Regions from separate parts of the Cupriavidus sp. USMAA2-4 genome, predicted to be linked through region 2. Evidence: predicted binding sites of a transcription regulator. Region 2 holds the regulator's gene; the other holds the start of a gene.
What was found. Region 2 encodes FliA, which starts transcription of late flagellar genes. Its sites were predicted from a motif close to CTAAAGTTTNNNNNNNNNNNGCCGNTA; they were not measured.
Positions count from the first base shown of each region.

Region 1: the regulator FliA is predicted to act here: its motif matches at 5,579-5,605, upstream of fliD (flagellar filament capping protein FliD).

Region 1 is NZ_CP017749.1:2,365,769-2,375,934, forward strand. It holds gene BKK79_RS30420 (TauD/TfdA dioxygenase family protein) at 1-178, opposite strand, end outside; gene BKK79_RS30425 (Bug family tripartite tricarboxylate transporter substrate binding protein) at 306-1,334, opposite strand; gene BKK79_RS30430 (IclR family transcriptional regulator) at 1,433-2,080, shown strand; gene gdhA (NADP-specific glutamate dehydrogenase) at 2,370-3,749, shown strand; gene fliD (flagellar filament capping protein FliD) at 3,849-5,315, opposite strand; gene BKK79_RS40705 (hypothetical protein) at 5,700-6,044, opposite strand; gene BKK79_RS30450 (haloacid dehalogenase type II) at 6,213-6,941, shown strand; gene BKK79_RS30455 (L-serine ammonia-lyase) at 6,976-8,358, opposite strand; gene BKK79_RS30460 (M20 aminoacylase family protein) at 8,379-9,548, opposite strand; gene BKK79_RS30465 (DUF3100 domain-containing protein) at 9,604-10,166, opposite strand, start outside.
Region 2 is NZ_CP017749.1:2,016,604-2,026,769, reverse strand. It holds gene flgG (flagellar basal-body rod protein FlgG) at 1-186, opposite strand, end outside; gene flgF (flagellar basal-body rod protein FlgF) at 245-988, opposite strand; gene flgE (flagellar hook protein FlgE) at 1,036-2,268, opposite strand; gene BKK79_RS28975 (flagellar hook assembly protein FlgD) at 2,333-3,013, opposite strand; gene flgC (flagellar basal body rod protein FlgC) at 3,051-3,458, opposite strand; gene flgB (flagellar basal body rod protein FlgB) at 3,466-3,885, opposite strand; gene flgA (flagellar basal body P-ring formation chaperone FlgA) at 4,088-4,900, shown strand; gene flgM (flagellar biosynthesis anti-sigma factor FlgM) at 5,054-5,350, shown strand; gene BKK79_RS28950 (flagella synthesis protein FlgN) at 5,420-5,878, shown strand; gene BKK79_RS28945 (flagellar protein FlhE) at 6,132-6,593, opposite strand; gene BKK79_RS28940 (RNA polymerase sigma factor FliA) at 6,593-7,309, opposite strand; gene BKK79_RS28935 (MinD/ParA family ATP-binding protein) at 7,430-8,263, opposite strand; gene flhF (flagellar biosynthesis protein FlhF) at 8,268-10,166, opposite strand, start outside.

The DNA.
Region 1 (10,166 bases), 350 kb from region 2:
TGTGCTGGGCGGGTGTGAGCTGCTGGTCGCGGAAGAAGATGACCAGGTGCTCATGCAGCGCAGCCTCGATCTCGGCGAAGACCGCATCGGGCAGCGGCGCGGCCAGGTCGACGCCGCGGATCTCGGCGCCGATGGTGCCGGCAATGGGTTGGATGTCCAGGGTCTGGGTTTGCGACATGGGAGTCTCCTCTTCGGGGTAGGGGGCGTGCCGGATGGGCGGGGTGGAATCGGGGAGGCCGTGCGGCGCCACCGCACGGCGTCCGTTGCAGGGGAGGGCCTGGTGAGCGGTGCACACTGCGCGGAGCTCACTGCACGGTGATATGGGCGCTGCGCACGAGCTGGCCCCACTTGCGCGATTCGCTGTCGATGTAACGGGCGAATTCCTGCGGGCCGGCACCGGACACGATGCCGCCCATCTCGTCGAGCTGGCGGCGCACCTCGGGCTGTTTCAGGATGGCCTGCAGCGCCTTGTCGAGCCTGGCCACGATCGGCCTGGGCGTGGCGGCGGGGACCAGCACGCCGAACCAGCCGGCGATCTCGTAGCCGCGCAGCCCGGACTCGGCCATGGTCGGCACCTCGGGCAACTGCGGCGAGCGCTGCGCGCTGGTGATGGCGAGCGCGCGCAGCTTGCCCGTCTTCACCAGCTGCAGCGCCGAAGGCATGTTGTCGAACATCATCGGCACATGGCCTGCCATGGTGTCGTTCAGGCCGGGCGCGCTGCCCTTGTAGGGCACGTGCGTCAACGCCACGCCCGCCATCGACGCGAACAGTTCGCCGGCCAGGTGGAGCGAGGTGCCGGCCCCGGGCGTGGCGAACCCCAGCGGCGCGGGCTGGCGCTTCGCATAGGCCAGCAGGTCCTTGACCGAATGCACTGGCAGCGCCGGGTTGACCACCAGCAGGTTGGGCACGGCCATCAGCATGGTGACCGGGGCGAGGTCCTTGACCGGGTCGTAGGGCAGGTCGCGGTACAGCGACGGGTTGATCGCGAGCGGGCCGATATTGCCCATCACCAGCGTATAGCCGTCGGCCGGCTGCTTGGCTGCGAAGTCGGTGCCCAGGTTGCCGCCGGCCCCTGCCTTGTTCTCGATCACCACCGGCTGGCCGAGCTGTTCGCCCAGCTTCTGTCCGACCACGCGCGCCAGCATGTCGGTGGAGCCGCCGGGCGGGTAGGGCACGATCCAGCGGATCGGCCGGCTCGGCCACTGGTCCGCGGCGTGCACGGCGACGAACGGTGCCAGCGTCGCCAGCAGGGTGAGTGCGAGGCCGAGCGCGTGGCGCAGGCGGGAAGGGCGCGTGCCGGCGCATGCCGGGGCGCGGGTCTGGGGGGCCGTCATCTTGTTTGTCTCCGGAATTGGGGTCGCGGTACTTGCCACGCCCTCGTCCTTGGTTTAGTATGTTCACTAGATGAACTAGATGTGCTCATAGTGAACGAATGAAGAGTAATCGATCGATCCAGCGCTGTCTAGCGATCCTGCAGGCCTTCCGCCACAACGGGAGGCCGACGCTCGCCGAACTGTCGCGCGCGGTCGACCTGCCGCACCCCACCGTGCTGCGCTTCCTGCTGACGCTGGAGGAGGACGGCTACGTGGCGCGTGAAGACAGCCGCTGGCGCCTGACCACGCGCATCTTCGAGATCGGCTTCGCCGCGCTGGAGAGCCTGGGTGTGACCGAGGCCGTGCAGGAGGTGCTGCAGCGCCTCGCCGATGCGTATTCAGGTACTTCCAACCTCGGTGAGGCGGGGGCCGACGGCGTGATCATCGTCGGCCGCGCGATGGCGCCGGCGGAACGGCGCCGGCTGGTGGTGATGAACCTGCGCGTGGGCAGCGTGCTGCCGCCGGCCAGCGCGCTGGCCATGGCGCTGGCACTGCCGGTGGGGCAATGGAGCGAGCTGGCCTATCCGGAAAGCAACCAGATGTCGGTGTCGGTGCCGCTGCCGGCCGGCGGCTCGCGCCGGCTGTCGCTCGGCATCTCCACCGCGACGGCAGAGGCGCCGCCGGAGCGCATCGTGGCCGAGATCGTGCCGGCGCTGCAGCGGGCGGCAGCCGACGTCAGCCGCATGATCGGCCTGGCGCCGGTCTGAGTGTGCATCGGCGCGTCGGCGTGCCGGCCTTGGAGGGCCGAGCGGCGCCACCGGCGGCTATCGCCCATTCTCCCGCGCGGATCCGCTGTTTCGCTCCTTCCTTCTATTTCGCTCCGCACCGAAGTAGTGCTAATCTTCGCCCTTGCCTCAGACATTCATCCACGATCTTGAATGTCTGGACATTGGCTGGCCGGGACACGACCCCGCGCGGCCTGCCGCAGGTGTGCCGGGTTGCCTTCCCGGGGCGCGTTGCGGTGTCAACAGTGGCACGCCGTCCGCACAGGCGTCGATGGCGCGCCTCCTGCCAAGCACAAGCGAGACATCCGTGGCTTCACTCACCCTTGACACCTTCCTGGCCGGCGTCGCCCGGCGCGACCCCCATCAGCCCGAATTCCTGCAGGCCGTGAAAGAGGTGATGCTCACCCTCTGGCCCTTCGTGCAGCGTCATCCCCGTTATGCCGAGCTGGCCCTGCTGGAGCGCCTGGTCGAGCCGGAGCGGGTGATCCAGTTCCGCGTGGCCTGGACCGACGACCAGGGCCGCGTGCAGGTCAACCGCGGCTTCCGCGTCCAGCACAGTTCGGCCATCGGCCCCTACAAGGGCGGCATGCGCTTCCATCCCACCGTCAACCTGTCGGTGCTGAAGTTCCTCGGCTTCGAGCAGACCTTCAAGAACGCGCTCACCACGCTGCCCATGGGCGGCGGCAAGGGCGGCTCGGACTTCGATCCCAAGGGCAAGTCCGACGGCGAGGTGATGCGCTTCTGCCAGGCGCTGATGAGCGAGCTGCACCGCCACCTGGGCGCCGATACCGATATCCCCGCAGGCGATATCGGCGTGGGCGGCCGCGAGGTCGGCTTCATGGCCGGCATGATGAAGAAACTGTCCAACCAGTCCGCCTGCGTCTTCACCGGCAAGGGCCTGGCGTTCGGCGGCAGCCTGATGCGTCCCGAGGCCACCGGCTACGGCACGGTCTACTTCGCGCAGGAGATGCTGCACCGGCGCGGCCGCGATTTCGACGGCCTGCGCGTGCTGATCTCCGGCTCCGGCAATGTGGCGCAGTACGCCGCGCAGAAGGCGATGGAGCTGGGTGCGAAGGTACTGACCGTGTCGGATTCCGGCGGCGTGCTGCACTATCCCGAGGGCATGCGTGCCGGCCAGCTCGAGGAGCTGATGGCCTTCAAGAACGAAGAGCGCGGCCGCCTGAGCGACTTCGCCGCGCGCCACGGACTGCGCTTCGAGGCGGAGCGCACGCCCTGGCACGTGCCGGCCGACGTGGCGCTGCCGTGCGCGACGCAGAACGAGTTGAACGGCGCCGACGCCGAGCGCCTGCTGGCCAACGGCGTGTTCTGCGTGGCCGAGGGCGCGAACATGCCGTCCACGCTGGAGGCGGTCGACCGTTTCCTGGAGGCGCGCATCCTCTATGCACCGGGCAAGGCCAGCAACGCCGGCGGCGTGGCCACCTCCGGGCTGGAGATGTCGCAGAACGCGATGCGGCTGTCCTGGCACCATGCCGAGGTCGACGAGAAGCTGCACGCGATCATGAAGGATATCCACCAGAACTGCATCCACCACGGCCAGAAGGACGGCGGCTACATCAACTACGTCGAGGGCGCCAATATCGCCGGCTTCGTCAAGGTGGCCGACGCCATGCTGGCGCAAGGCGTGATCTGACGCCGGGCGGCGCGCGGCCGGCCCGCGCGCGCCAAGGTAAGAAGGGGCGCCCGCGGGCGCCCCTTCTTCGTTGCCGGCCGCGATCGACGGCCGTCCCGCTCAGTTCTTGTTGTTATTGGTGTTGTTGATGGCGTTGAACTGCTGCGTCAGGTAGCTGCTGGTCTGGTTCATCCGCTGCACCACCAGGTCCAGCTTGGCGAACTGCGCGCGATAGCGCTCCATGTTGGCATTGATGTTGTCCTGCGTCTTGGTGTAGTCCTTCTGCAGGTCCTTCAGCGACTTGTCCAGGCCGTCGGTGGCGAGCTTGAGCGCGCCCTTGTCGCCGTTGAGGTCGTCGATCGCCGTGCTGATCTGCTTGGCATAGCCATCGGCCTTGCCCTCGCCGACGAACAGGCGCGTGACGCCGCTGACATTGTCCTTGAGCGCCTTGCTCAGCTTGGTGTCGTCGATGGCGAGCGAGCCGTCCTTCTGGAACGAGAGGCCGATCTGTGCCAGGTTGCTGATGCCGCCCGCAGCGCTGCCCGCCGAGGCGTTGAGGATGTTGCGCAGCTTGGTCTGGATGCCGCGCAGCACGCCGTCGCCGGTCAGCACCGAACCCGTCTTGGTGGTGCTGTCGACGGCAGTCAGCTTGCCTGCCATGTTGTGCAGGTTGTTGAAGGCGCTGACGAAGGCCTGCACGGCCGACTTGACGTTGTCGAGGTCGCGCGTGACGCTCAGGCTGGTGGTACCCACCTTGTTGAGCGTCAGCGTCACGCCCTGCGCGGCGTCGGCGACGGTGTTGCTGGCGCTGGTGACCGCCATGCCGTTGATGGTCAGGTTGGCGTTGGTGCCGCGCACGGTTTCCCTGACCCCGCTGGGCTGGTTGGCCTGCTCCGGATCGTAGCCGAGCAGGCCCTGCAGTTCGGGCGAGCTGGCGCTGATGCGCATGGTCGTCGCCGCCCCCGTCTTGTCCGAGGTCAGCACGATGCGGTAGGGCGTGTTGCTGCCGTCGTTGGCGATGCTGGCGGTGACGCCGATGCCGGCCTTGTTGATGGCGTCGCGGATGCCCTGCAGCGTGTTGTTGCTGCTGTCGATGGTGACTTTCTTGGTGGCGTCCGCGGTGGCGCTGAAGGCGGGATTGACGTAGGTGCCGTAGGTCGGCGAAGCAGGGTCCTCGTCGTAGCCGCTGACCGAGCCGAAGTCGAACACCAGGGTGCCGGTGCCGATGGCCCGGGTCTGGCTGGCCTGGCCGGCGGCGACCAGCGACTGGGCCTGGGCCAGGCTCTTGACGTTCACGGTGTAGCTGCCCGGCGTCGCATTGGATGCGGTGGCCGCGCCCAGGATCTCCGTCGAGCCGACCGAGGCCTTGGTCACGCTGAAGGTGGCCGTGTCCGCCAGCTTCTTGGCGGACGCCTGGAAGGCGGCCAGCATGCTTTTGACGTTGCCGTAGGCCGATACCTTGGCCTGGTAGGCGGCCTGCTTGTTCTTCAACAGATCGAGCGGCTTGCTTTCCGCCGCGGACAGCTTGGTGAGCAGCGTGTTCAGGTCGAGACCCGACCCGACGCCCAGAGAGGTGATGGATGCCATCGGCGTTACCCTTCGAATTTTGAGTTCTTCACTGTGTAGCCGGCACGCCAGGACCGGACGCCGTGCGGCAATGGCGGCACGCCGGTGACTGGCACCGGCGGCCGGCTTGCGCGTTCATTGGCGGAGCCCGGCCTTCCCCCGTTGCGAGCGCCCGGACCGATCGCGGTGCCGGCTCCAGGCCGGCCGCCGCGCGGGCGCTTCCTTCCCGCCAGGCGGGGGAATGTATGACATGCGGAGAGACTTCATCTGTCTCCATCCTGCATTATCGGACGGGGCCTGGCGATCTTTAGCGGAGAAATGAGGGGGATTCCGGTGCCATGGCGGGCGACCGGGGCGATTCAGGAGGGGGGCGGGGGATCGGCGGCGGTCCTGGTGGCGGGAGCCTCAGGGCGCGCGCCGGTCTGCGCGCAGCCGTGCCGCCCGCTGGTTCCATTGCGAGAACAGCGTGTCCAGGCAGGCCACCGTGGTACAGGCATCGCGCCGCGCGAGGAAGGCGTCGATCTCCGCCTGGCGGATCGCGCCGGCCTGCAGCAGGCGCTGCTGCTGGGCGCGGATGCGGCCATTGCCCATGGCCAGCAGCGCGTGCTCGCAGATCAGCCGCGCGGCCGGCGTGCCGGGTGCCGCGCAGTCCGGCTCGGCGGTGCGCGCCGTGCCCGGGCTGGCGAGGGCCGCGAGGGTGGCGAGGGTGGCGAGGCCCAGGGCGGCGCTCGGGCGGGTCAGAGGTGGCATCGGATCGGCATCGAAAATGTCCGGCGGCGTCGCGGCGAAGGTCCGGAGCGAGAGGATACACGTCCGGGCCGCGCCGGCGCGTTTCGCCGCGCACGGGTATGATCCGCGCAAGCCTGCGGGCATCGCGGCCCGCATCGGACCCTCTTCCACCACAACAGGAGAACAAGCATGGCAGGCGATCTCAGCCAGACGGTGCGCGCACTGGTGTTCGATGTGTTCGGCACGGTCGTCGACTGGCGGACCTGCGTGGCCCGCGAGGCCGCGCCCTTCCTCGCGCGGCACGGACTCGCGGTGGAGCCGGAGGCCTTCGCCGACGCCTGGCGGCGCGAATATGTGCCGGCGATGGCCGAGGTGCGCAGCGGCCGGCGCGGTTTCGTGCGGCTCGATGTGCTGCACCGGGAGAACCTGGTGCGTGCGCTGGCCGGCCTCGGCGCCGACGTGGCGCGCATCCCGGGCGCGGAGCTCGATGCGCTCAACCTGGCCTGGCACCGCCTCGACCCGTGGCCGGACAGCCGCGAGGGCCTGCAACGGCTCAAGCAGCGCTTCATCATCGCGCCGCTGTCGAACGGCAACATCCGCCTGATGGTGGACATCGCCAAACGCGCCGGCCTGCCCTGGGACGCCATCCTCGGCGCCGAGGTGGTGCGCGACTACAAGCCTTCGCCGGCGGTCTACCTGCAGACCGCGGAGATCCTGGGACTGGCGCCGGCCGAACTGTGCCTGGTCGCCGCGCACAACGGCGATCTCGCCGCGGCACGCGCCTGCGGCCTGTCCACGGCCTTCGTGGCGCGTCCGCGCGAGCATGGCCCGGCCCAGTCCACCGACCTGGCCGCCGAGCAGGACTGGGACGTGGTCGCGGCGGACTTCGGCGAGCTGGCGCAGCGCTTCGGTTGCTGAGCGCGCCGCGCCGGGAGCGCGCGGGCGCCCGCCGTCAGCACTCGACCACGTTGACGGCCAGGCCGCCGAGCGAGGTTTCCTTGTAGATGGCCTTCATGTCCTCGCCGGTCTGCTTCATGGTACGGATCACGGTGTCGAGCGAGACGTAGTGGCTGCCGTCGCCGCGCAGCGCCATGCGCGCCGCGTTGATGGCCTTGACCGCGCCCATGGCGTTGCGCTCGACGCAGGGGATCTGCACCATGCCGCCGACCGGGTCGCAGGTCAGGCCCAGGTTGTGTTCCATGCCGATCTCGGCGGCATTCTCCACCTGCTGCGGCGTGCCGCCCTGGGCGGCCGCCAGCCCCGCGGCCGCCATCGAGCAGGCCACGCCGACCTCGCCCTGGCAGCCGACCTCGGCCCCGGAGATGGACGCATTGGTCTTGTAGAGGATGCCGATGGCGGCGGCGGTCAGCAGGAAGTCCACCATGCCTTCCTCGTCGGCCCCCGGCACGAAGCGCATGTAGTAGTGCAGGACCGCCGGCACGATGCCGGCCGCGCCGTTGGTCGGCGCCGTGACCACGCGCCCGCCGGCGGCGTTCTCCTCGTTGACCGCCATGGCCCAGGCATTGACCCAGTCGAGCGCCGCCATCGGATCGGCGCCGGCGGCGCCGCCCTGCGCCAGCGCGCGGTAGAGCTCGGGGGCGCGGCGCCGCATGCGCAGCGCGCCGGGCAGGGTCTGCGGTGCCGCGCCGCGCAGGCCGAGGCCGCGCTGCACGCATGCCTGCATGACCTGCCAGATCTCCCGCAGCCCTTCGCGCACCTTGGCCGCCGGCTGCCAGGCGCATTCGCGCGCCAGCATCAGGGCGGCGATGCTGCGGCGGCGTGCCAGCGCCAGCGCGATCAGTTCATCGCCGCTGTGGAACACGCAGGGCGGCACGGGCCGCGCGTCTGCACCGCCTGGCGCGGCGCCCTGCTCGATGACGAAGCCGCCGCCGACCGAGTAGTACTCGGCCTCGCGCAGTGCCGTGCCGCCGGCGTCGAAGGCGGCCAGGCGCATCGCGTTGGGGTGTGCGGGCAGCACGCGCTCGCCGCGGAAGGCGAGGTCGCGGCGGACGTCGAAGGCAATCCGGTGCGTGCCGAGCAGGGGCAGGCTGCCGTCGTGGCGCACCGCCGCCACGCGCGTGGCCACGGCGTCGGGATCGACCGTCTCCGGCGCCTCGCCCATCAGGCCGAGCAGCACGCCGGTATCGGTGGCGTGCCCGCGCCCGGTCGCGCCCAGCGAGCCGTACAGGTCCACCTGCAGCCGCGCCACCGCGGGCAGCAGGTCCTGCGCGTGCAAGGCGCGCGCGAACAGCAGGGCGGCGCGCATCGGTCCCACCGTGTGCGAGCTGGACGGGCCGATGCCGATCTTGAAGATGTCGAAGACGGACAGGAACATGGCTTGAGGAGGATCCGGCTTCAGGCCAGCGGCAGCTGCCGCTCGACCAGCCTGGCCCAGTAGGCGGCGCCCAGCGGCAGGATGCGGTCGTTGAAGTCGTAGTAGGGGTTGTGCAACGGCGGATCGTCGGGCCCTTCGCCGGCGCCGATGCCGATATACGCGCCAGGGCGCTGCTCCAGCATGAAGGCGAAGTCCTCCGAGCCCATGGCCGGCTTGACGTCGGTCTTGACGTTGCCGGTACCGACCAGGCTGGCCGCCGCGCCGACCGCCGCCGCGGTCTCCTCCGGCGTGTTGACCACGCCCGGGTAGCCGGGGCGGAAATCCAGCGCGATGCGTGCGCCGTGCGTCAGCGCCACGCCGGTGCAGATCTGCTGCATGGCCTGCTGGGTGCGCTCGCGCACGGCCGGGTCGAGCGAGCGCGTGGTGCCGCGCAGCACCACGGATTCGGGAATCACGTTCCAGGTGTCGCCGCCGTGGATCTGCGTGATGCTGACCACCACCGCGTCGTTGGCGTCGGTGCGGCGGCTGGCGATGGTCTGCAGCGCCATCACCAGCTGGGCCGAGACCACCACGGGGTCGATGCCGTGGTGCGGCTGGGCGCCGTGCGAGCCCTTGCCGGTGATGGTGATCTCGAAGTTGTCGAGGAAGGCGGTCATGGTGCCGGGGCGGATGGCGAACTTGCCGCGCGGCAGCTGGGGGAAGTTGTGCATGCCGTAGACGGCGTCGGCAGGGAACTTGTCGAACAGGCCCTCCTGCACCATCACGCGGCCGCCGCCCTCGTTCTCCTCGGCGGGCTGGAAGACGAAGTGCACGGTGCCGCGGAAAGGCTTGTGGCGCGCCAGGTGGGCGGCCGCGCCGAGCAGCATGGCGGTGTGGCCGTCGTGCCCGCAGGCGTGCATCTTGCCGGCGCAGGTGGAGGCGTGCGCAGCGCTGCCGAGCTCCTGCATATTGAGCGCGTCGAGGTCGGCGCGCAGCGCGATGCTGGGGCCCTCGCCGTGGCGCAGGGTGCCGACCACGCCGGTGGTGGCCAGGCCGCGGTGGACCTCGATCCCCATCAGTTCGAGCGCATGCGCCACGATATTGGCGGTGCGGTGCTCCTCGAAGGCGGTTTCGGGCGAGGCGTGGATGTCGCGCCGCCAGTCCACCATGCTCTGGCGGATGTCGTCGGCGATGTCAGGGTCGCGGTACATGGCTGCTCGGGCTCCTGGAAGTCTTGGTGTGTTGAAGTCTTGACGTCGATGCGGGTCAGTGGAAGCACTCGGCGATCAGCGTCGCGCCGAGGAAGGTGCCGGCGGTGGCGGTCAGCGAGACCACCACGATGCGCCAGCCGAGCTGGCGGAAGATGGGCAGGTCCTTGGCCACGGAGAAGCCGGCCAGCGCCAGCACGGGCGTGGTGAAGGTCATGAAGTTGAGCTTGTCGGCCAGCGCGACGAGCGCATCGGAGAAGGGGAACAGGCCCGGCACGCCGGCCAGCGTGGCGGCGATGGACAGCATCAGCAGCAGCGGCAGGCGCGGCAGCAGGCGCTTGGCAAGGTGGCACGCCGCCACCAGCGCGACGACGGCCAGCACGCCTTCCAGCGAGACCAGCACCGGCACCTGGTAGGAGAGGCGGTTGCCGACCAGCACACCTGCGCCGACCACTGCCCAGCCGAGCATGGTATCGGCGCCGGACAGGCCGTGCGCGGGCAGCACGGCGGCGCCCAGGCTGGCGCTGCCGGTGGCGGCCTGGCGCGGCGAGAGGCGGCCCAGCACCGGTTCGAGCTTGCCGTACAGCCAGGAGCACAGCGGCAGCGACAGGAACAGCGTGA
Region 2 (10,166 bases):
CAGCGTGGTCTGCTCCGAGCTCATCGCGCCGGGCTGGCGCACGGTCTGGTACATCAGTTCCTCGAACACCGCACGGCTGCGCTTGAAGCCGTTGGTCGACACGTTGGCCAGGTTGTTCGAGATGACGTCCATCTGCGTCTGCTGCGCATCGAGGCCGGTTCTGGCAATCCAGAGTGAGCGGATCATGGTTTTCCTTGCGGGGCCGCGGCACTGCGCCGCGGCCGGGTTCGGTGTTTACGTTGGATCAGTTGGTCGACAGCAATGCGTTGGCGCGCTGGTCATTGCTGTCCGCGTTCTGGATCATCTTCATCTGCATCTCGAAGCGGCGTCCGTTGGCGATCATGTCGACCATGGCCTCGACCGGGTTGACGTTGCTGCCTTCCACGGCGCCGGAGACGATGCGGATGTCGGCATCGGGTTCGGGTGGCTGCACGCCCTGCTTGAGCCGGAACAGGCCATCGTCGCCACGCTCGACCTGGTCGCCGGTGAGGCTGACCAGGCGCAGCTTGCCGACGTTGGCGAGCCCGTTGGCGGTCTCGCCGGGGCCGCGCGCCGTGATCGTGCCGTCGCTGGCGATGGTCAGCTCGGAGCCCGGCGGCACGGTCAGCGGACCGCCCTGGCCGAGCACCGGCAACCCGCTGGGGGTCAGCACCTGCCCGTCCGCGCCCACCTGCAGCGCGCCCGCACGGGTGTAGGCCTCGCCGCCGTCGGGGGTCTGCACCGCCAGCCAGCCGTTGCCCTTGATCGCCACGTCCAGCACGCGGCCGGTGTAGTTCAGCGGGCCGGCCTTGAGGTCGGCTCCCGGCGTGCTGGCCAGGGTGAAGGCGCGGGTGGGGTTGGTATTGCCCACTACCGGCACCGCGCGGAACATATTGATCTGCGCGCGGAAGCCCGGCGTGGAGACGTTGGCCAGGTTGTTGGATACCGCGGCCTGCTGCTCCAGCGTCTGCTTGGCGCCGGACATCGCGGTGTAGATCAGGCGATCCATGGTCGTCCCCTAGCGGCAGCGGCAGCGCGCGTTGGCCGTGCCCGGCATTACATGTTCACCAGGGTCTGCATCACCTGGTCCTGCGCCTTGATGGTCTGGGCGTTGGCCTGGTAGTTGCGCTGGGCCACAATCAGGTTGACCAGCGAGGCCGACAGGTCGACGTTGGAATCCTCCACGGCGTTGGCCTGCAGCGTGCCAAGGCTACCGCCCGCCGTACCGACCAGCGGCGCGCCCGAGGTGCCGGTGGCCTGCCACACGTTGTCGCCCGACGGCTTCAGGCCCTGCGGATCGGCAAAGCCGACCAGCACGATCTGGCCGAGGTTCTGGGTCTGCTGGTTCGAATAGCTGCCGACGATGGTGCCATCGCCCTGCACGGCGAAGCTCAGCAGGCTGCCCGAGGCGTAGCCGTTCTGCGACAGCGAATTGGTGCCGCTGGTGACACCGTACTGGGTGGTGCCCGTCAGGTCGACCGCGACCGACATCGCCGCGGCGCCGTTGGCCGCCGGCATCGTGAAGCTGGGCGCCGTGGCAGCGGTCGGCGAGGTCAGCACGCCGGCGCTGTTGAACTGCATGGCCATCGGGCTGCCGCCGGTCAGGTTGCCGCTCGGGTCCGTGACGTAGAGGTTCCAGTCCGAGCCGCCGGCGGTGGTGCCGGGGCCTGCCGCCTGCTTGGCGAAGTAGGCGGTCATCTGCTTCGCATTGCCGAGCGAGTCATAGACCGTGAAGCTGGTCGCGTAGTTGTACATGCCGGACGTCGGCAGCGCGCCGGGCGCGCTTGCGAACGCGGTGGCCGGCACGGTGTTGCTCGAATTGAGCTGGAACTGCGCCGTCAGCTTGGTCGTGGCGACCGGCGGCATATTGGTGTTCGACACCACCAGCGGCTGCGGCTGGACCGAACCGCCGGCCGCCGTCCCTGCCGGATAGCCGGTGAGCTGCAGGCCCTGCGCATTGGTCAGGCTGCCGTCGGCCTGGCGCTGGAACTGCCCGTTGCGCGAGTAGTAGACGCCGCCATCGGCGTTGACCAGGCGGTAGAAGCCGTTACCGCTGGTGATGGCCACGTCCAGCGAGTTGTTGCTCGACGAGATGCTGCCCTGGGTGAAGGACTGGATCACGGTGTTGACCTTCGTGCCCAGGCCGATGTTGGTGCCGGCATAGACGTCCGCGAACTGCGCGGTCGACTGCTTGTAGCCCACCGTGTTCGCGTTGGCGATGTTGTTGCCGATCACGTCCAGATTGGCGGCGGCTGCGTTGATCCCGCTTACCCCTTGACCGAAACCCATTGATTTTCCCCTTGACTTGCTGTCTTGCGTGAATGACCCGCCTGCGCGCGGTATGGTTGCCCGATCAGCTGATCCGGCGGATGTCGTTGACGTTGGCAGACTGGCCGTTGGTCAGGCCGACCAGCACACCGCTCGAGTCGCCGGTGATGCTCTGCACCGTGGCGTAGTTCAGGGCGACCGGCGATACGCTGTTGCCCTTGGCGGTCGCGCTCACGCTGAAGGTGTATTTGCCGTCGGCCACGGTATTGCCGTTGTTGTCCTTGCCGTCCCAGCTCACGTCCTGCACGCCGGCTGCCTTGTTGCTCAGCGTCAGCGTGCGCACCACGTTGCCGCCGGAGTCCTTGATGGTGACGCTGGCGGTATCGGCCGCCGTCGGCAGGTCGACGCCGAACTTGCTGGGCGTGCCGCCGGCGACCGAGATCTGTGAGCCGGGCACTTCCACCGAGCGGCCGATCAGGCTGGCCGAATTCATCGCCTGGCTCGCGCTGTTCTGCGACAGCAGCTGGTTCAGCGTGGTGTTCATGGTCTGCAGGCTGCTCACGGTGCTGATCTGCGCCAGTTGCGAGGTCAGCTGCGAGTTGTCCATCGGGTTGAGCGGATCCTGGTTGTTCATCTGGGTCACCAGCATCGTCAGGAACTGGCTCTGCAGGTCCGAGGCGCTCGCCGAGCTGCTGCTCAGCGCCTGGTTCACGGAGGAGCTGGTGGTGGAAGATCCGGTACCGCTAACGTTCGAGGTGGTGGTCATGTCAAATCCATCGGCTTGTCGGGTTGGCCTGTCGGCGTCACTGACCCAGGGTCAGCGTCTTGAGCATCATGTTCTTGGCGGAATTCAACACCTCGACGTTGGCCTGGTAGGAACGCGAAGCCGAGATCATGTTGACCATCTCCTCCACCGGGTTCACGTTGGGCATGGTCACGTAGCCTTCCGCATTGGCCAGCGGATGCGTGGGATTGAAGACCATCTTGGCCGGCGAGGGATCCTCGACCACGCCCTGCACCTGCACCCCGCCGATCTCGCTCTGGCCGGGTGTCGGCGCGAGCCCGAAGACGACCTGCTTGGCGCGATAGGGCTGCCCGTTGGGACTGACCGCGCTGTCCACGTTGGCGAGGTTGGACGCGGTGACGTTCATGCGCTGCGACTGCGCGGACATGGCCGAACCGACCACGTCGAAGATATTCATGGCTGCCATGGCATGCTCACTGCTGGATCGCGGCCAGCATCGTCTTGATCTTCGACGTCATCACCGTCAGGTCCGACTGGTAACCCACGGTGTTGTCGGCGAAGGCGACGCGCTCGGTGTCCATTTCCACGGAGTTGCCGTCGATGCTGGACTGTGTCGGGATGCGGTACATCAGGTCGCGGTCGCTCGTGCCCGACGGTGCCTCGGCGGGCAGGTGCCGTGCCGACGTGGTGGTCAGCACCAGGCCGCCCTGCGCGCCGCCGGCGCCGCCGCGCTGCATGGTCTGCGACAGCGTGCTCGCGAAGTCGTAGTCACGCGCCTTGAAGCCAGGCGTATCGGCATTGGCGATGTTCGCCGCCAGTACCGACTGGCGCTGGTTACGCAGGTTGAGCGCTTCCTGCTGGAAGCGGAAAGCCGCATCGAGTTTGTCAATCATGTCTGCGTCTCGCTGGGAAGGGAGAACATGGAAGCGCATGCTTCTTCAGGCTTGCCATGGTAGGTGCGGCGACGCCAGCGCAATCGCGCGAATAGGCGGCGGAAACCCGCGCAATTCCCTCCGAAGCGCGCCGGGTGGCTGCCTACAATACGGGACGTTCCGCTGCGTGCCGCAAGGCCCGCGCACTTGCTGGAAGACCCACATGAAGCCTCTGTCCCGAGCGCTGTTCCGCGCCCCATTGCGCGCCCCATTGCGCGCCCTGTTCCGCGCCCTGTTCCGCGCCCTGCTCCGCGCGACGCGCCTGCTGCCCGCGCTGGCGCTGGCCCTGGCCGGCGCCCACGTCGCGGCGCAACCGGCCGGCGCCAGGGCCGGCAATGGCGCCACGCCCGCCACACCTTTCCCCGACGATCCCGTGCGCAGCGCGGTCGAGCAGTTCCTCGCGCGCCAGAGCGCCGGCCTGCCGGGCAAGGTCAGCATCCAGGTCGTGCCGCCCTCCGGCGGCCGCGCTCCCGAATGCGAGGCGCCCGACCCCTTCCTGCCGCCGGGCGGCTCGCCCTGGGGCCGCGTCACGGTCGGCGTGCGCTGCGGTGGCGAACGTCCGTGGATACGCTACGTGCAGGCACGGGTCGGCGTGTTGACCGACTACTACGTGGCAGCCCGCGCGATCGCCCCCGGCGAACCGATCGGCAGCGCCGACCTGCAAGCTCGCCAGGGGGACCTCGCGATGCTGCCGCGCGCGGTGGTGACCGACCCGGCGCAGGCCAACGGTGCCGTCGCCGCCACCCGCATCGCCGCCGGCTCGCCGCTGCGCGCCGACCTGCTCAAGCGGCCGGCCGCCGTACGCAACGGCCAGACCGTGTCGGTGACCATCGAAGGCGAGGCCTTCCAGATCAGCAGCGAAGGAAAAGTGATGAATGATGCGCCGACGGGCGGCTCGGTGCAGGTGCGGCTGAAGAACGGCCAGGTGGTCACCGGGCTGGTGCGCAGCGGCGATACCGTGGTACTGCAGCAATAGGCGCGGCAAAGCGACCGGCCGGGCGGCCGGGTACGCGGCGCAGCGGCGGGATGGCGTGCGACAATGCGGGCTTGCGATGCCCATGCGGCAAGGCGGCCCTAAAGTTTGCGGCCGGGCGTCCGATATGCATGTGGAACCCAGCAAGGAACAGTCGTGAAGATCAATCAGTCCACTTCGTCCAGGACCGGCGCCCCCGCCGAAGGCACGGCGCGCGCCACCACGGCCCCCGCTCCCGCCCCGGCCACGGCAGCCGAGGTGCAGACCAGCCCCCTGAGCGCCCAGGTCCGCCAGATCGGCGCCAGCCTGAGCCAGGATAGCGACAACGACATCGACACGGCCCGCGTGGAGGAAATCCGCCAGGCCATCGTCGAAGGCCGGATCAAGATCGATCCGAGCAAGATTGCCGACGGTCTGCTCGCCACGCTGCGCGAGCTGAACCAGGGCCAGTAAGCGGTCCGCGGCAGGAACCCAGCAGCGAGCCGAGAGCGAACGGCATAGAGCGCCGCGCGTGGAGAAACCATGAGCCTGCCCCTGATCCAGATCCTGCATCGCGAAACCGAAGCCGTGAAGGCATTCGCCGAGGCCCTGGCCGACGAACGCGAAGTGATGAAGAGCGGCGACGCGCAGGCGCTCGGCGCGGTGCTGGACCGCAAGACGGCGCTGGCCTCCGCGCTGGCCGAACTGGGCGCCGCGCGCGAAGCGCAGATGGCCGCCGCCGGCTTGCGCGCCGGCCCGAACGGCATGCTGGTCGGCCTGCGCATCGACCCCGCCGTGCATCAGGCCTGGCGCACCCTGCGCCTGGCCGCGCTCGGCGCGCACCAGGCAAGCACGCTGAATTCGGCGGTCATCGCCACCCATCTCGAACACACGCGCGCGGCCATCCAGGTACTGCGCCAGCGCGGCATCGATGCCGGCCTCTACGGCCGCGACGGCCGCACCCAGAACGCGGCATCCGGCCTGAGCCTGGCGCGCGGCTGAGGCCACTGCGGCGGCTGGGACTGGCGCGCGCTCGCAGCGCCCCGCTCGGGCTGGTGACATGGCCGCGCGACGATGGTCGCACGATCGCCCCTCGCTACCGCGCCGTCCGGCGCCGCCATCCTCTTCCTTGAACTGAACTGAACTGAGCTGAGCTGAACCGAGCCGGATCGGCCGAGGACGGCGTCGCGGGTGTCGCCGCAGCGGCGGCGGAACATCGCCGCCGGCCGCAGCGGCGGCGGACCGCTCTCAACGATCAGCGATAGTCGACGATGACCTGGTTGGCGCGCCCCTGCAGCACGGGCGCCAGCGCGCCACGCCCGGGTGCCAGGAAAGCAAAGGTGAAATCCTGTGCGGCGGCATCGCCGCGGAATGCCTCGGTGTGGCCTTGCGCCGCCGGCAACAGCACGCATCGGCTGCCATTGCACAGGTAGACCTGGAGATCATGCGGCGGCACGCCGCTGAAGGTGTACTGCCAGCGCACGGATGTCACCTTGCCGGTCGCCAGCGCCGGCATCGCGCCGGGCCGCAGCGCAGGCGACAGTATGCGCATCCCGCGCACGGACAGCATCGGCCCCTGCACCACGCTCTGCCAGGCATGACCGGGACCTCCCTCGTCCGCCCGGACTGGCGGGACGGCGGTCGCCAGGCCGAGTGCGGCGACGCCCGTCGCAACGCATGCCTGCACGCGCGGCGCGGCGCGGCCGGGCCCTCGCATCAGAGCAGTCCCCGCAGCTGGCCACGCAGGCGCGCGATGGCCTGGCCGCGGATCTGGCAGACACGCGACTCGGTCACGTCCAGCACGGCGCCGATCTCGCGCAGGTTCAGCTCCTGGTCGTAGCACAGCGACAGCACCAGCTTCTCCCGCTCGGGCAGGCGCTCGATGGCGCGGATCAGCGCTTCGCGCATGCCGCTCTCCATCAGCACCATCAGCGGGTCGCTGTCTTCGTTGACGCCGAGGTGGCGCTCGAGGAAATCCTCTTCGCCGGAGCGCTCGAAGTCCTCGTAATGCAGCAGCTGGCAGCCGTGCACTTCGTTGAGCAGCAGCTGGTACTCCGGCAACGGCATCTCGAGATGCTCGGCCACTTCGGAATCGAGGGGCGTGCGGCCAAGCTTCTGCTCCAGGCTGCGTATGGCCCGCTCGATGCGGCGGGTGAACTGGCGCAGGCTGCGCGACTGCCAGTCGTTGGCGCGCACCTCGTCGAGCATGGCGCCGCGGATGCGCTGGCTGGCATAGGTCTCGAAGCGCGCGCCGTGCGTGTCTTCGTAGCGCTTGGCCGCGTCCAGCAGGCCGATCATGCCGGCCTGGATCAGGTCGTCGAGCTGCACGCTGGCCGGCAGCTTGGCCGCCAGTTGCAAGGCGATGCGGCGCACCAGCGATGCGTGTGCCTTGACCAGATCCGTCTGTTCGAGCTTTCCCTGAACGGTGTACATGGTGGGACTCTCGTGGCTTCTAGAGCGCAGCGCCGGCCGCGCGCGTACCGTGCAGGGACCGGGGCCCGATGGCTTGGGCCCGGTCGATGGCCTGGGGGAACGATACGTGCGGCATCGGCGTCAATGAATGCGTGGGCTGGTCGGAGGCGTCGCCGAGGCGACGCCGGGGAAGGTGGTGGACGCGGCGCGCATGGGCCACGCGCCGATGCTGCTGGCGATGCGGCGCAAGGCCATCGTCGCCGGTGCGGCGGGGTAGGCATCGACCACGCCGCGACCCAGCTGCTCGCTCTGCCTGACCAGCGGATCGAGCGGCAGATAGCCGGCCCACGAGGCCTCGATGCCGAGATACTGGCTGGCGGTGCGGGCCAGGTTGCCGGCCACCGCGCCGGCGATGCCCTCGCCCGCCGCCGCATTGACGACGAGCTGGAAATGGCGGATGGCGTAGCGGTGATGCAGTTGCTTGATGCGCGCGTAGGCCGCGGTGATCGAGGCCGCCTCGGGGCGCATCACCACCAGCAGGTTGTGCGCGGCGCCGGCCAGCGCCGACAGCGTCCCCTGGCCGTCGGCGCGGGCATCGGCCAGCACGGTGCGGAAGGCGCCGAAGGTGCCCGGCAGGCCGCCGCCGGCCGGGCCGGCAGCGCCCGCGGGCAGCACGGCGACACCGCTGGGCCCGGCGGCACCGAGCGCCTGGTCGAGCGTCGCCTGTGCGGCCAGCACCTGGGCCAGCGTGCCGCGCGGCGCGGCTCCGGCCAGGTGCGCGGCGCGCGCGCCCGGGGCATCCTCGTCGACCAGCAGGACGCGCTCGCCCTGCATGGCCAGCGCGCTGGCCAGTCCGAGCGCGACCGTCGTGGCGCCGGCCCCCGGCTCGCTGGCTACCACGGCGATGTGCCGTGTGGCGCGCGGCGCCAGCAGGCGCCGCAGCCCCTCGGCCTGATCGGTTGCCAGAGTGTGCACAGACCTACTCTCCTACGGATTCCAGTTGTTGCTCGGCAGCGGACGTATCCGCACGGACCGGGTCCGCCGCAGCGGCACGGTTTGCGCGCACGGGATAGCCCTCCAGCACGTCCAGCAGCGCCAGCAGGCGCGCCAGGCCTTCGACCAGCGCCTGGCCCGGCGCCGCTTGCGCGGCCTTGCCCGCGGCGCGGCCGGCCAGGCGCGAGAGGAAGCCGGCCGCCACGGCGCCCGGCTCGCATTCGAGACGCAGGGCGGTCAGGCCGGCCTGCAGCGCCATCAGCGCGGCGCGGCATTGCGCCTCGTCCGCGGCCGGCACGGCGCCGCGGGCAAGATGGTCGAGCGCGTGGCGCAGCGTGCGGAAGCGTGCCTCGGCGGCCAGTGCCCAGCGCGCCCACTGCGCCAGCCGCGCGGATTCATCGGCCAGGGCGGGGTCGCACAGCAGATAGCTGGTGTCCAGCAGGCGGCCGCTGTCGCGCTCCACCAGGCGGGAAACCAGCAGGCAGGCATCGGTGCCGCCGTCGGCATTGCCGCGGCCGGCACGGCGCTGCAGCGGACCGTCGGGCACCCGCACCGGCACCTGGGCCAGCCATTGCACGGCATCGCAGCCCTGCTCATGGAGTTCGCCCACGGCATGGAAGGTCAGCGTTTCGGCCAGGGCCTCGACCTTCCAGGCCGTGCCTCCGCTGAGCATGCGCGCGCCCTTGCGGGCCCGCGCCAGCCAGCGTTCGCCGCCTTGCTGCCAGCGCGCCAGCACGGCCGGAGCCGGCAGCGCATCGACCATGTTGACGACCGTACGCGTGGCCGCCAGCGCGGCGCGCAGCGTGGCGGCCTCGGTTTCGCCGCTGCCGTTGCGTGCACCGCTCACGGCGGCGGCCAGCGGGAAGCCGTCGCGATCCGACAGCCACAGGGTCGTCTGAACATGGTGCGGGGCCCGGCGCCCGCCAGCCGCGAACTGGGCGGTGGCGGACAGCGCCAGCACATGGCGATCGCAGCCGCGACCGAGGTCGCGGCAGGCAGCTTCGCGCACCTGCTGCGCGACGCTGCGCAGCGATGCGGCGTCGTCGTCGCGCTGCTGCCACAGCGCGCGCAGCAGCGGAAAACCCTGCGTACCGGCATCGAGCTCGGCCACGCAGGCACCGACCGCATCGGCACTGTCGCTCAGCGAGCGCAGCATGTCCTCGGCGGCGGGACCGCGCTGCGCCTCGGCATCCTCGAGGGCGCCGGCCTGGCGGCGGGCCACGTCCGCATCGGCGAAGACCGAGCCGCGGCGGGGCGTCAGGAAGGCGCGCTCGACCAGGGCCGGCGCCTGCGCCAGCTCCAGGTGCTCGGGCACGCGCTGGCCGGTGGAGGCGTAGAACACCGGCAGGCGGTGGCGGATGACGACGTCGAGCACCGATCCCAGGTGCGTGGCTTCGTCCAGCTTGGTGATGATGCAGCCGTCCAGGCCGCAGCCGGGCTCACCGCCGAGACCGGCGTCCTGCCGGTAGGCGTGCACCACCTCGTTGAGCGTATCGCCGTGGCTGGCGCCATTGAGCAGCAGCACGCGCTGCACCGGTGCCTGCACGCCGGCCAGCATGGCGATCTGTTCGGACAGGTTGCGGTCACGCTGGCTCATGCCGACCGTGTCGACGATGACCAGGTGCTTGTCGGCCAGCGCGTTCAGCGCGAAGCGCAGGTCGGCCGCATCCTTCACCGCGTGCACGGGCACGCCGAGGATGTCGCCATAGATGCGCAGCTGCTCGTGCGCGCCGATACGGAAGCTGTCGGTGGTCAGCAACGCCAGCCGCTCCGGACCGTGCTTGAGCACGAAGCGCGCGGCGAGCTTGGCGGTGGTGGTGGTCTTGCCGACGCCGGTCGGCCCGATCAGCGCGAGCACGCCGCCCTGGGCGAAGAGTGCTTCCTC